4 regions of the Cytobacillus sp. FSL W8-0315 genome follow, and region 2 is predicted to be linked to each of the others. Evidence: riboswitches for the same ligand, from Rfam matches in the RefSeq annotation. Region 2 holds a riboswitch; each other region holds the start of a gene.
What was found. A riboswitch is a leader RNA that binds a small molecule or an ion and turns the genes downstream of it on or off. The one in region 2 is predicted to bind S-adenosylmethionine.

Region 1: it holds a riboswitch for S-adenosylmethionine, as region 2 does, so the genes downstream of both, mtnW (2,3-diketo-5-methylthiopentyl-1-phosphate enolase) here and MKY20_RS07070 (methionine ABC transporter ATP-binding protein) in region 2, are expected to answer to the same signal.
Region 3: it holds a riboswitch for S-adenosylmethionine, as region 2 does, so the genes downstream of both, MKY20_RS28260 (LLM class flavin-dependent oxidoreductase) here and MKY20_RS07070 (methionine ABC transporter ATP-binding protein) in region 2, are expected to answer to the same signal.
Region 4: it holds a riboswitch for S-adenosylmethionine, as region 2 does, so the genes downstream of both, MKY20_RS06470 (methionine ABC transporter ATP-binding protein) here and MKY20_RS07070 (methionine ABC transporter ATP-binding protein) in region 2, are expected to answer to the same signal.

The regions. Positions count from the first base shown of each region.
Region 1 is NZ_JBBOOC010000001.1:4,362,411-4,365,898, forward strand. Features, by position in the region: gene MKY20_RS22385 (2-hydroxy-3-keto-5-methylthiopentenyl-1-phosphate phosphatase) at 1-101, opposite strand, end outside; gene mtnW (2,3-diketo-5-methylthiopentyl-1-phosphate enolase) at 94-1,326, opposite strand; SAM riboswitch class I at 1,413-1,516, opposite strand; gene MKY20_RS22395 (pyridoxal phosphate-dependent aminotransferase) at 1,609-2,781, opposite strand; gene MKY20_RS22400 (carbon-nitrogen family hydrolase) at 2,925-3,488, shown strand, end outside.
Region 2 is NZ_JBBOOC010000001.1:1,381,071-1,384,558, reverse strand. Features, by position in the region: gene MKY20_RS07075 (methionine ABC transporter permease) at 1-161, opposite strand, end outside; gene MKY20_RS07070 (methionine ABC transporter ATP-binding protein) at 154-1,179, opposite strand; SAM riboswitch class I at 1,333-1,436, opposite strand; gene MKY20_RS07065 (O-acetylhomoserine aminocarboxypropyltransferase/cysteine synthase family protein) at 1,576-2,892, opposite strand; SAM riboswitch class I at 3,045-3,146, opposite strand; gene MKY20_RS07060 (SCP2 sterol-binding domain-containing protein) at 3,198-3,488, opposite strand, start outside.
Region 3 is NZ_JBBOOC010000004.1:148,065-151,552, forward strand. Features, by position in the region: gene MKY20_RS28255 (ATP-grasp domain-containing protein) at 1-888, opposite strand, end outside; gene MKY20_RS28260 (LLM class flavin-dependent oxidoreductase) at 904-1,953, opposite strand; SAM riboswitch class I at 2,064-2,167, opposite strand; gene MKY20_RS28265 (ABC transporter permease) at 2,275-3,258, opposite strand; gene MKY20_RS28270 (ABC transporter ATP-binding protein) at 3,266-3,488, opposite strand, start outside.
Region 4 is NZ_JBBOOC010000001.1:1,261,928-1,265,415, reverse strand. Features, by position in the region: gene MKY20_RS06475 (methionine ABC transporter permease) at 1-392, opposite strand, end outside; gene MKY20_RS06470 (methionine ABC transporter ATP-binding protein) at 382-1,413, opposite strand; SAM riboswitch class I at 1,523-1,623, opposite strand; SAM riboswitch class I at 1,725-1,824, opposite strand; gene MKY20_RS06465 (DMT family transporter) at 1,899-2,813, opposite strand; gene MKY20_RS06460 (aminotransferase-like domain-containing protein) at 2,945-3,488, shown strand, end outside.

The sequences.
Region 1 (3,488 bases), 3.0 Mb from region 2:
CCCTCCCATTGAGAAGGAGCAAAGTGCTTCATGATATGAATGATGTTATCGTTTTCGGTAATAGTTCCATCAAAATCACAAAATACCGCCACTTTAGCCATTCTTTACAGCCACCTCTTTGTACCCCCACAGATCAATCGCTTTTTTTAATTCAGGGAAGTTTGATGGAGCATCTGTTAAAGAAGCCCCATTTAAAATTAAATCTATTGCCTGGCGGAATGCCAAACCGCCTCCTCTTGCCCCATCCGGATGCCCATGTACGCCACCTCCGGCATTAATTACACTGTCTATTCCGAAGTCTTCGAAAAGCAAAGGTACAAGACCCGGATGGATGCCGGCTGATGGAACCGGAAAGGTTCTTTTGCAGAAATCATTCCTAGTCAGGGTATCCCCAATTGATAAGGCCAGAGTTTTTTCAAGGGCAACCGATCCATAAGGTGAAGGGAATAGAGAAAAGTCTGCGCCTGCATACCTGAGGAGTTTGCCTAAAAGCAAAGGATAGGAAATCCCATAAACACTTGAAGCAGAAAGAGCTCCACTAACTGCAGGATGTGCCATGATAGGCAGCCCTATCTCATCATCTTCTCTTAATGACTGCAAAACATCGAGCCCATACGAGAATACGTTGAAGAGAAGAAGATCTGCACCAAGTCTGGATGCTTTCCTTGCCTTATCTTTTAAATCAAAAGACCTGCCTGTTAAATTCACAGCATATAGGGTACGGTGGCCTGTTTCCTCATAAACCTGCCTTAGCACTTCTTTGCCTTCGGTTATCCGGGCTTCAAAAGGTGTAAGGCGGTTTTCAAATAGAATTTCATCATCTTTTACAAGGTCGATGCCGCCAAGGGCCTGTTCCCTCAGCTGCGAAGTTAAAAAATCCATGTCTTTGCCCAGCACCCCTTTGAAGATGCTCATCAGAAGGGGTCTATCATATACATTCAGTTTTTCCCTCAGTCCGTCAATCCCGAATCGTGGCCCAGGAAAAAAGCTTTTAAGTTCATTGGAAAACTGTAAATCTAACAATTTAATCTTTCCATCCAATGATAGTTTTCCAAAGACTGTTGTTAATATTGCCGGTAAATCAGGACTGAAATTAACAGTTGGATAGGCAATCTTAATGACTGCGGCTGTTTCCTTTTTTTCTTCATCTTTAGTATAGTCTTCAACAGAAACGACCCTGCCTTTATGCTTTTCCAGCTGCTGTTTTTCTAGTTCCGGCAAATGGGTCCATGACCCGACCGTTAAGCCTAAAGCGATCTCCTCGGCCTTTTTCTCCGGGTTATGTTTTTCATCATGAACCAGATACGTTGCAATAATTTCACTCATGTATATTCTTCCTTTCAAAAATCAAAGAATGAAAACAATAAAAAACCTCTTCAAATAAGAAGAGGTTAGGATAGCAATCTAACATCTTCTTATCTTTCAGCTATAAGCTGCAAGATTTAGCACCGTGCTCATGTATAAGTCGGTTGCCGGGCTTCATAGGGCTAGTCCCTCCGCCTGCTCTTGATAAGAAAACGAAACGAGTATTCAGTTAATTTAGAATTAAAATTTAATTAGAATTATGACAGTGCTTAATATTTTTGTCAATTGAATTATGAGAAAAATTTAAAATAAATTTAATTTTTTTATTCTGCCCACTGCTTCTTTAAGTCTCTCCTCAGATGTCAGTAAACCCGCTCTCACATACCCTTCTCCAAAATCACCAAATCCGATGCCTGGTGCAACCGCAATATGCGCTTTATCCAAGAGATAGTCAGCAAACTCTTCCGATGTAAATTGTTCAGGGACCTTGAGCCATGCAAAAAAAGAGCCTTTAGGAGCTTGAACATTCCAGCCGATTTCCCTGAGGCCAGAGATGAATGTATTACGTCTGGATTCGTATATGGAATTCAATTCTTTAACACAATCCTGTGGTCCTGACAGAGCAACTGCTGCAGCTTCCTGAACAGCACCAAACAAGCTGACGTATAGATGATCCTGCATAAGGTTCAGTGCTGCGATGACACTTGCATTTCCAGCTGCAAATCCAACTCTCCAGCCTGCCATATTAAATGTTTTTGAAAGTGTATAAATTTCAATTCCGACCTCTTTTGCCCCTTCTGCCTGAAGAAAGCTTTCAGGCTTTATGCCGTCAAAACCAATTCCTCCATATGCAAAATCATGGACGATGCAAATACCATGGCTTCTGCTCAAATCAACTGTTTCTTGAAAAAAGTCCTTGTTTGCCACTGCTCCAGTGGGATTATTTGGATAATTAAGGAACATCAGTTTGGCTGCATTAAGCTGGTCTGCTGACAATTCACTGTATACTGGCAGGAAGTTATTTTCTTCTCTTAGAGACATTGTCACCATTTTTGCTTTGGCAAGTGCAACACCTGACCAATAATCAGGATATCCCGGGTCCGGAACCAATACGCTGTCCCCAGGGTTTAAAAGGCATTGAGGGATTTCAACCAATCCTGCTTTACCACCAAAAAGGATGGCTATTTCGGTTTCAGGATCCAATTCAACATTAAATTCCCTTTTATAAAAGTCAGCAGCTGCCTTTTTTAAATACGGGAAGCCCTGGAAAGGGGAATATTTATGGTTTTGCGGATTATCGGCTGCACTTTGAAGACTCTTGACAATATGCTCTGGTGTAGGCATGTCAGGATTGCCCTGTCCAAGATTGATGACATCATGCCCTTGTTGGAGTTTTCTCCCCACTTTGGCTGTCAAAGATGCAAAAAACTGTTTAGGCAGACTTTTCAAAAGATCTGATTGCGGATAATTTACCAAATTGTTCACCTGCTTAAAAAAAAGATTGAAAATATAGTCACAAATGATATAACGTAAATGGTAAGATGTAAAGTAAAATTTTGAAAATTTCCATCTATCGGACTAATTTTACCATAAGGATATGATGATTGCGGGGGAGTTTTATGAAATTAAAGATTGCCTGTTTGCAAATGGATATTGCATTTGGAAAACCTGAGGATAATTTTAAAGCAGCCGAAATCATGATTAAAAAGGCGCTTAGGGATAAACCGGATGTTATTGTGCTGCCGGAACTTTGGACGACTGGTTATGACTTGACCAGATTGGGTGAAATTGCAGACCAGGATGCAGAATCATCGCTAGTCTTTTTGAAAGAGGCCGCACAGAGCAATCGGGTTCATATGATTGGCGGATCTGTTGCAAAGAAAACACCCGATGGCATTTACAACACTCTGCTGATTGTAGATAACCAAGGTGACCTTATACATGAATACAGCAAGCTGCACTTGTTCAAGCTGATGAATGAACATCTCTATCTGAACGGAGGGACAGCCAAGGGAGTTTTTTCACTGGAAAATAGGAAGTTTGCAGGGATGATTTGTTATGATATCCGTTTTCCTGAGTGGGTGCGGACCCATACAGCGGAAGGTGCTGAAGCTTTATTTGTAGTAGCTGAATGGCCATTGGCCCGGCTGGCACATTGGCGGGCACTTTTGATTGCGCGTGCC
Region 2 (3,488 bases):
TTTTCCCAGATGTTACCCTTGGAAGTCAGGAAGAGCAGCAATCCCAGAATTGCACCTAAAATAAAAGTTGCGAGAACAGAAATAGCTGTCATATATAGGGTTTCCATTGTAGCTTCCCACATGGAATCCCATTTCACATTTGGAAACCATTCGTTAAGCATTGGAAATCACCTCCACGCCAACCTGCTGAGAATGAATAAATTCAATGGCTTTTGCAACTTCCTCTGCTTCTCCATCAACATGGATGAATAAAGTACCGTAAGAACCATTCTGTGTCTGGGAAATCTTTCCTTGAAGGATATTTACGGTTACCTGGAAATTACGGATCAGGTTTGTAATCAACGGCTGTTCAGCTGATTCGCCGACAAACCCTAATTGCACTACTTTTCCTTTTGGATACAAATCGACCAGATGATCAATCGTTTCCTTAGTTTCTTCAGGCTCTGTCACCTGCTGTACAAACCGCTTTGTAATCACAGCTTTGGGATTCCTAAATACATCCAATACAGGCCCGATTTCAACAATTCGGCCGCCTTCCATGACTGCAACCCGATGGCAGATTTTACGGATAACGTGCATTTCATGAGTAATTAGGACAATCGTTAAGCCCAGACGCTCATTGATGTCAACAAGCAGCTCCAAAATGGAATCTGTAGTCTGCGGATCAAGTGCAGATGTCGCCTCATCACAAAGCAGTACTTTTGGATTGTTGGCAAGGGCTCTAGCAATTCCAACCCTTTGTTTTTGACCGCCGCTGAGCTGGGAAGGATAGGCATCTTCTCTTCCTTCGAGGCCAACGAGTTTAATGAGCTCGTCTACCCTTTTCAGCCTTTCCTGCCGGGAAACACCAGCAATTTCAAGCGGAAAAGCGATATTCTCTCTTACCGTTCTCGACCATAATAGGTTGAAATGCTGGAAGATCATGCTTATTTCCTGACGCGCTTTTCTTAGCTTGCTTCCCTTTATCTTTGAAACCTCATTTCCTGCAACTGTCACACTGCCATGGGTAGGAAGCTCCAGCCCATTCAGCATGCGGATCAAGGTACTTTTACCTGCACCGCTATATCCGATAACTCCGAAGATTTCTCCTTCCTTTACTTCCAGGTTTACATTGTCAACAGCTTTTACCTGGCCTTTTTTTGAAGAGAAAATCTTCTGTACATCTTTTATAGAAATCAACGTGAATTGTCACCTCTTTAATCGAAAGATACAGATTATAATTATTAGACTGCTTATATTCCCCTATTTTTTACTCCTTATAGGCTTTCATGCGCTAAAAGCAAAAATGCCTTTCTGCACATGAGCAGAAAGGCATTAAAAATTAAGTCCTTTCTCTCATCTGTCAAAGCTATGCTTTGAGTGAATTGGCACCATTTCAAATAATTGACGGTTGCCGGGCTTCATAGGGCACTTCCCTCCACCTCTCTTGATAAGAGCGTAACGATTTATATTCAATTAATATTTTAATAAATTAAGCAGTTTATTAATTACGTTTGCTATCGTATCATAGCCATCAAAAAGGTGTCAACGAAGAAATTTTAAACTTTCGGAAAAAAATGAATGGTAAATTTTCCTTTATGCTTTTGCAGAAAGTGATGTAATGCCTGCAGCTGCTTCGATCGCCTGTTCCAGATCTTCAATCAAATCTTCCGCATTCTCGATTCCGATAGAAATTCGAATTAGATCCTCCGGCACTCCCGCAGCTTTTAAACCTTCTTCATCAAGCTGCTGGTGAGTTGTACTTGCAGGGTGGATAATCAGGCTCTTTGCATCCCCGACATTTGCCACATGTGCCCAAAGCTTCAGGCTGTTTATTAGCTTGGCACCTGCTTCTCTTCCGCCAGCAATTCCAAACACAGCCACAGCTCCTGCTCCTTTCGGCATGTATTTATCCGCCAATTTTTTATCCGGATGGCTTTCATTTCCAGGATACAGGACCCAATTAACAGCTGGATGCGCCTCTAGATACTCCACTACTTTTTTCGTGTTGGCAACATGCTCTTTCATCCGTACATGCAAAGTTTCAAGCCCCAATGTGAATTGAAATGCACTTTGCGCACTCATAGCAGGCCCTAAGTCTCTCAAAAGCTGTACGCGTGCTTTGATAATATAAGCCGCCTCGCCAATTGCTTCGCTATAGACAATATCATGGTAGCTGGGATCTGGCTCTGTAAAGCCCGGGAACTTATGGGAATTCCAGTCAAATTTTCCTCCGTCTACAATAATTCCTCCCATTGTTGTTCCATTGCCGAGCAGCCATTTAGTCGCAGAGTGTATAACAATGTCAGCCCCATGTTCGATCGGCCTGCATAGATAAGGTGTAGCAAAAGTGTTATCGACAATCAGCGGCACACCATTCTCGTGTGCAATTGCTGCTACCTTTTCAATATCCAGGATTTTTAAGCTTGGGTTCCCTATCGTTTCGGCAAAGATGGCCTTTGTTTTATCTGTAATCGCGTTACGGAAATTTTCCGGCTCTTTTGGATCAACCAGTTTCACTTTAATTCCATACTTGGGAAGTGTGACTGCAAACAAATTATAAGTACCGCCATATAAATTGGACGCAGCAATAATTTCATCCCCTGCTTCAGCTATGTTTAAAATGGCAAGCGTAATGGCAGATTGTCCGCTTGCAAGAGCCAGGGCACCAACTCCTCCTTCAAGCAAGGCCACTCTTTCCTCAAATACACTTACAGTCGGATTATGTATCCTGCTATAAATATATCCTGGCTCTTTAAGAGCAAAGAGATCTGCAGCGTGATCTGTATTCTTGAACTGGTAAGCATTGTTCTGGTAAATCGGTACCGCCCTTGCGCCAGTTACAGGGTCTGGCTTCAGTCCCCCATGCACTCCAATTGTTTCAAAACGGTATTTTTTTTGTTTATCAGTCATTGCTTTCTCTCCTCTATAAAAATTTTAGTATTTCTTATCGAAAAACTAAGAAAAATGCAAGGTGCCTGGAGCTAGACAGTTATCAAATTTCAAAGAAAAAAGTCTGATATTATGAAAAAACCCTCTTCATAAGAAGAGGGTTTTATCGTCTCTTCTTATCTTCCAGAGCATCCCGCTCTGCTGGATTTAGCACCGTGTACTTTACCGGTTGCCGGGCTTCGCTGGGCCAGTCCCTCCGCCTCTCTTGATAAGAATATTCAGTTAATTGATATTAAAACGATATTATCATACTATTTAAAAAATGGTCAAGTATTGTGATATGAAATTTTCCCTAAACAGAAAAAGGATTCGAGGAGCAATTTTTTTCTGAAGGTGGTTTCCATCTTTATTTTATTTTGGAAAATAGCATCCCTTAACTTTAACTCGCCTGAAATCAGTGACAGCACAGCTTCTTCAGAGCCCGAGACCTCCACATCAAAATTACTGGTGTGACTGGCCTTCCGGATTTCCCCATTCATAATTTCCAGAGGAATGCTTATATTTCCCGCCTTAATAAGCAAAGAGAAATTTGATTTTCTTAAAAAGTATCCAAGATG
Region 3 (3,488 bases), on a different contig from region 2:
TCCATATTTTCCGGCTTTCGCTTCTGCTTCAGAGTTATAGTTTGTGTTTGTATTAATATCATAAGTAAAAATGTCACCTTCAGCATTTCTGATAAATTCAATGCCAGCGACTTGAATATGATTCCTGGCCAGAACGTCTTTATATTTTTCTAAAATTTCGTCCTCAAAACATTCAATAATCTTGAACTTTGGCCTCTCTTCTGCTTCTTCTCCAACAGGGCAGAATAAGTCGCCAATCTGGCATGCGTCCGCAGGGCATAGTTCAAATCCTTCCGATGTATCAACCCTGACGGCATAAACAAAGTTGCCTCCGACAAATTCACAGCGGGTGATATAGCTTTCAGGAGATTGAATATATTCCTGAATAAGGGTAATGCCATCAACAGGCTCTTCGAAGGAAGGTCCCTCCACATAAGCTTTTAGAGCTTCAATACTATGGAATAATTGAACACCCAGGCCTTTGCCGGCACGGTTATGCTTCGTGATAAACGGCTGTCCGGCAAATGCTTCGGCCGCCTTAATAATATGTTGTTTTCCAACCGCTGCAATCGTTTTGGGAGTCCTGACACCAGATTTGTTTAATTCCAAGTACTGCAAAACCTTACTAACTTCAAGCTCCAGAGCGCTCGTTCCATTCAACACTGTACGGCCATGTGCTTCAAGCCAGGCCAATACTTGTCCCGAAAATTCAGCTGCAAAGCGATGATCACGGGTATGAGAAGAAGCACTCATCCGGCTATAGAAGATTCCTTCTGGAGGTTCTGCCGATAAATCTACCGTTCCTTCGTCTAAATGCCATTCTTCATAAGGAACACCCAGTTCCTCCAGCCTTTTTGTCAAATGGACTGTCCACTCACTATTTTCATGAATTACATATACCTTGCTCATTATTATGGCCCCTTTCTAGCTCTTTATTAAACTGCGTTTTTGTTCCACTAATGGCATAACCGTCTTTGCAAAGCGTTCCATTTCCTCCAGCTGAGGTGAAAATTGCAATAATAATAAGTCTAGGCCAGCTTCTTCATATTGTAAAATCCGATCAGCAATTTGCTCTGGTGTTCCTACTAAGTTTGGCCGCAGACCTCTGTTAGAGACAGAGTAATCCTGTAGCTGAATCTGCTGCTCTAATTGTGACTTTGTAGTGAAATCCTTAAAACCGGCGTAACCGCTGGAATCCTTCACAGCCGTGATTTTTTCAAGCTCAGCAAGAGCTTCTTCTTCTGTATCACGGCAAATAACATAAGCAGCCATTCCGAAAGAACTGAATGGCGCATTGCCCGTTTGTTCACGCCGTGCCTTCATTTCTCCTATTTTCAGATCAATCTCCTCAGCCGTTCCGCCGTGCATAACATAAGCATCACATTTTTCTGCAATGGTCTGCTTGCCTTTTTCGCTTTCACCGCCTGCATAAAGAATCGGGTTAGGTCTTTGAACTGGCTTTGGAGCAAGCTTCGTGTCCCTTAAGTCGTAAAATTGACCGGAATAATGGAAGGTTTCTTCCGTCCATAACCCTTTTAGAACATCAATGAACTCCTCAGTGCGGGCATAACGCTCATCATGTTCTGTAAAAATACCGCCATATTGACGCGCTTCTTCGGCCCACCAGGCAGAAACCACATTTAGAGTAAAACGGCCGTTGCTGATTTGATCAATATTGGCTGCCATTTTTGCTGCTACAGCAGGATTATGAAAACCAGGGCGGATCGCGGTCATAATTTCAATTTTTTCCGTCACGGCTGCAAGTGCGGCTGCCGTGGACCAGGCTTCAAGAGAATCATGGTCCGGTCCTTTAATATCATTTAAATATAATTCAGCTATTAACGTAGTCGAGTATCCCCATTTTTCAGCCGACTGAATGACGTTTTTAGCATATTCAAAGGTTGGCGGCATATTTTCGTCTTCTACATTTCGCAGCCAGCCTCCAAAAATCGGCAACCAGAAACCATATTTCATTTTTCTTCTCTCCTCTTGCATTTTTAAATATCTACTTTTCGCATAACTTAAGTTGGATTTATAAACAATTAAAAAACTCTCCTCCTAAGAAGAGAGTTTTATCAACCCTCTTCTCATCTTTCAAGCGATGCGCTTGCTGGAATTGGCACAGTATTCATCAGAACCTGCTGCCGAGGCTTCAAAGGGCCAGTCCCTCCACCTCTCTGGATAAGAAGAAAATATTCAATTTTTTAATTATTTAAAGCGATAATAATTTAAATTCACTCAATTGTCAATTAATTATTTCTGAACTCTAAATATTGATTTCCCTTAATAAACGTACTAATACATATCCTTCTGAGTAAAATTCCAAAACGCAACAGCAAGACAGGCGGCAGCCCAAATCCCAAGCATGGTTAATGAAAATGGCAGTGACATCCCTTCAATCGGCGGAGCTTGACCTTCTAAGTAGTTAATCAGATCAAAGTTCAAGTTCACTAAATACTTGGAGCTCGTCCAGCTCGAACCGATAGAAGATAACAGGGTGCCTGCGATTAACACGGCCATCATCGCCCCAATTCCAGTCGCTGTATTTTTCACCAGAACCGATATCATGAGGCTTATGGTTCCAACAACCGCTGTTACCACCCAGGCAAGCCCAACTGACATCAGCAGGTATTCCCACATCGACAGGGTATGGATGTATTCCGTTGAAAACTCACCAGATGCAGAAGCTTGAAATCCGGTCAAAATAGGTGCAGTCCAGCCATCATAACCGAGTACGATTCCTGAAACCCCATAACAGACAATCACGGTTGCCGCCATCAGCATGGAGGTATAAAGCAAAACCGTCAGCCATTTAGCCATTAGGATTCTCCATCGTTTAACCGGCCGGGACAGCAATGTTTTGATGGTGCCATCATTATATTCCCCGCTCACAATATCAGCCATTATAATAATAATGAATAAAGGCAGGACAAGCGTGATTCCCTGTGAGAAAAAGATGCGGATAAACGTAGGGGCTCCAGGATAGTTTGGATTAATATCGTTGTCCAGATAATACTGCTTTTGCTTCAGATCAAATTCAAGGAACTGTCTGAACTCGTCCTGGATTCCGCTCGATGCCAGCCGATTTTGCCGATCGACAATCTCCTGCTGAAGCTCCACTCTCCAGTCCAGAGTGCCCTGTTTTTCGATTTTCTCCTGTATCTCCCGGTATTGTGCGTATGTAAACATAGAGACTAGAATGACTAAAATGACGGTGACAACCGCCATGCGTTTTTTGGAAGCAATCTTCATCACTTCATTATGAATCAGGCCAATCATATTTGGATTAGACAATATGATCGCCTCCTGTCAAACTAATAAATAGATCCTCCAATGTCTGCACTTTCCTTTCGATCGTCCATACATCAATACCCGCCTTCATTAAAGCTTCATTCAGGAGCGAGGTTTTGCTGTCATCCATAAGAGTGTGTATAGTATGGTCATCATATAGTTCTGCAGCCTGGACATATGGGGATTCTTTAAGAATAGCAAATGCACGAAAAGAATCA
Region 4 (3,488 bases), 120 kb from region 2:
TGGCCTGGTGTTGCTCCCATTGCTTCTGCAGCTTCTATGACTCCCGGATCTACCTCAAGCAATGAGTTTTCTATTAATCTTGCAATATATGGCCCGGCATAAAAGACTAGCGGCACTACGGCTGCAGCCGTACCTATCGATGTTCCGACAATCAGCCTGGTAATGGGGATAATGGCCACCATTAAAATGATGAAGGGAACTGATCTGAAAATATTAATAATGCTGTTTATGATATTAAAAACAACGAGGTTTTCCAGCAGATGCCCTTTCCTTGTTACGACAAGCAATATACCAAGCGGCAGTCCGATAATAGCTGAAAACAGCAATGAGAATGCCACCATTTGAACCGTTTCGATTAAGGCTTCGATGATTTTTTCCTGATTAACTAGCACGTGTTGTCACTTCCTTTATTGAAACTTTTTCCTGGCTGATGTACTGTATAGCACGTCTGATTTCACTGTCCGGACCCTGGAATTCGACAATCAGGTTGCCAAACGGTGTTCCCTGAAGTTCAGTAATATTTCCAAACAGGACGTTGAAGTCGATATTAAACTTTTTGGCAACCTGCGAGAGGAGCGGCTGCCCGGCAGAATTTCCAACAAAGTTGATTCTAAATACCTTTTGAAGCCCTTGCTGTTTTTCAATCACTTCTTTAATGGAGTCAGGTATTTGATCATTCATGACAGTGCTGACAAAGTTTTTCGCTGTTTGTGTCTTTGGTGATGAAAAGACATTGAAGACGGTTCCTTCTTCGATAATTTTTCCTGCCTCTATTACAGCGACACGATCACAGATCTCTCTGATTACAGACATTTCATGGGTAATGATCAGTATAGTAATGTTGTATTCTTTATTTATTTTTTTCAGCAGCTGCAGGATAGAGCTGGTTGTCTGCGGATCCAGCGCTGAAGTTGCTTCATCACATAATAGAATGGAAGGCTGGGTCGCCAGCGCCCTGGCAATTCCGATCCGCTGCTTTTGCCCGCCTGACAGCTGATCGGGATAGCTGTTTGCCTTGTCTGCAAGCCCCACGAATTCTAATAGTTCATGGACACGCTTTTTGATGTCATCTTTAGGGATCTTAGCCAGTGTGAGCGGCATCGCCACATTGGCAAACACTGTTTTCGAATTTAAAAGATTAAAATGCTGAAAGACCATCCCGATGTTTCTTTTCACTTCGCGAATTTCTCTTACAGATAAAGCCGTCAGATCATGTCCACTGACAATGACCTTTCCTGAAGTCGGCTTCTCCAGCCAATTGACACAGCGGATCAAAGAGCTCTTTCCCGCACCGCTGAAGCCGATCACACCGAAAATCTCACCTTTGTTAATCTTTAAGTCTATTCCATTTAAAGCAGCTACCTGCTGTCCTCCGCTTTCATAGATTTTCTTTAAATTCTGAAACTCTATCATTCAGCATCTCTCCTTTTCTAAATGTTATATATAATTAATCCCATGGGAAAACTAAGAATTATATCCTGAAATTTACCCCTTCTAACAGAAGAGGTTTTTTGAAGTCCCCTCCTTATCTTTCAGGCTATCGCCTGCTGGATTTGGCACAGTGCAGTCTGCCTGCTGCCGAAGCTTCATTGGGCCAGGTCCCTCTGCTTCTCTCGATAAGAATTATTCATATGTTTATGAATAGAATCTTGATGCATTTTTTCGGATAAAAACAAAAACCCTCTTCTAAAGAAAGAAGAGGGCGGCATTTATCAATGGTCCTCTTCTTATCTTTCAAGCTACGCTTGCTGGATTTGGCACGGTACACTTTTGTCCGCTGCCGAGGTGTCATAGGGCCAGTCCCTCAACCTCTCTGGATAAGAAGATTTTTATTATTCGGTTGTTTAATATGCTTATTACTTTACCACCATAAAGAAAAGGATGTCAATCATTATTTTTCAAATATTTTCACTTGGGCCATTTTCAAAAATTTCCGTTACTTTAACAGAGCTGTCTTTACGGTGAATAATCATCACACCTGCCAGAGCGATTATACCACCCGCAATGGATAACATAGTCGGCACCTCTCCCAGCCAAACCCAAGCAATGACAAATGCTATTGCTGGTGTCAGATAAAGAGAGCTTGTCGCTTCAGAAGTCCCTCCTATGGACGCAAGAAAAGCTAGGGCAATATATGGAATTACCGTTGGAAAAATCCCCAAATAGATGACACTTAAAGTGGATTCGGCCGATGCATGAAAGATCTCATTACCAAGCCCAGGAAGATAAATCAGCATAAAACCAGTCCCTGCCCATACCGTATAGGATGTAAATGACAAAAATCCGTATTTATTAAAGTATTTAGTCTGAAACACGAAATAGATGCTTTCTGAAATGGAAGCAAGCAGGACAAATAAAATACCGGTTTGGATTTCAAACCCTCCTCCTGCACCAAGCGAAATAAGTGCGGCACCAGCAATACTGACTGCTGAACCAGTCCACCTGACCCTTCCAAACCTTTCCCTTAAAAATAAAGCAGCCAAAGCAGCCGAAAAGATCGGAGTCATTGATACAATCAAGCTTGCCGGTCCGGCGCTTACTGTTTTTTCCCCAATGTTGAGAGCTGTATGATAAACCGTAAAACCAAGGAATCCAAGCATAAAAATAGCAGGAAGATCTTTTATATCCGGAAGACGCATCCTTGTCAGCAGTGCTAAGACACCAAGTGCAGCCGAACCAACTAAAAGTCTAAAAAGGGCAAGGTGCTCAGGGGAGTACGATTCAAGCCCAGCCCGAATTCCCGGGAATGCGGATGCCCAAAGAATGATGATAGAACTATGCGCCCCGATAATCATAAATTTCTTATTTGCCAACTTCATCCCCCTTATCAACATTTCCAGCCATTATCTGTGCTGCTTTTCAGGATAATCAATAACTGATACAATGTCCTCAACCAATTAGGAAAGAATTTTGCCAGCCAATTTTCATAAAGGCGGTTATATGGATGGATACAGCACAATTGCCAAAATATCAGCGAGTTATTGAGACTATTAAAGGAAAGATTTCCAAAGGGGAATGGCCAATCGGAAGTAAAATTCCAAGCCAGCGGAAACTGGCTGAGGAGTTTGGAGTAAACCGAAGCACAATTATCACTGCTCTGGAAGAACTTTCTGCAGATGGACTAATAGAAGGGAAAACGGGAGTTGGCACTAAGGTTATTAATAATACTTGGACTCTGCTCGCTTCAAGGCAGTCTGCCAACTGGAGTGAATATATCGATACAGGGATACACAGAGCCAGCGAAAAAATCGTTCAGGAAATTAATGACTTAGAAATGGATCCCGCTTTTATACAGCTCAGCAAAGGAGAGCTTTCCCCTGAGATTTCCCCTGTGCAAACGATGCAGAAAGTTCTAAAGGAAGCTGCTGATGAATTGAGTGAACTCGGTTATGAGGAACCAAAGGGGTATTTGCCATTAAGACAGGCAGTTAGTGAATATTTGGCAGCATCTGGAATAGACGCTTCTCCTTCCTCGATACTTATTGTTT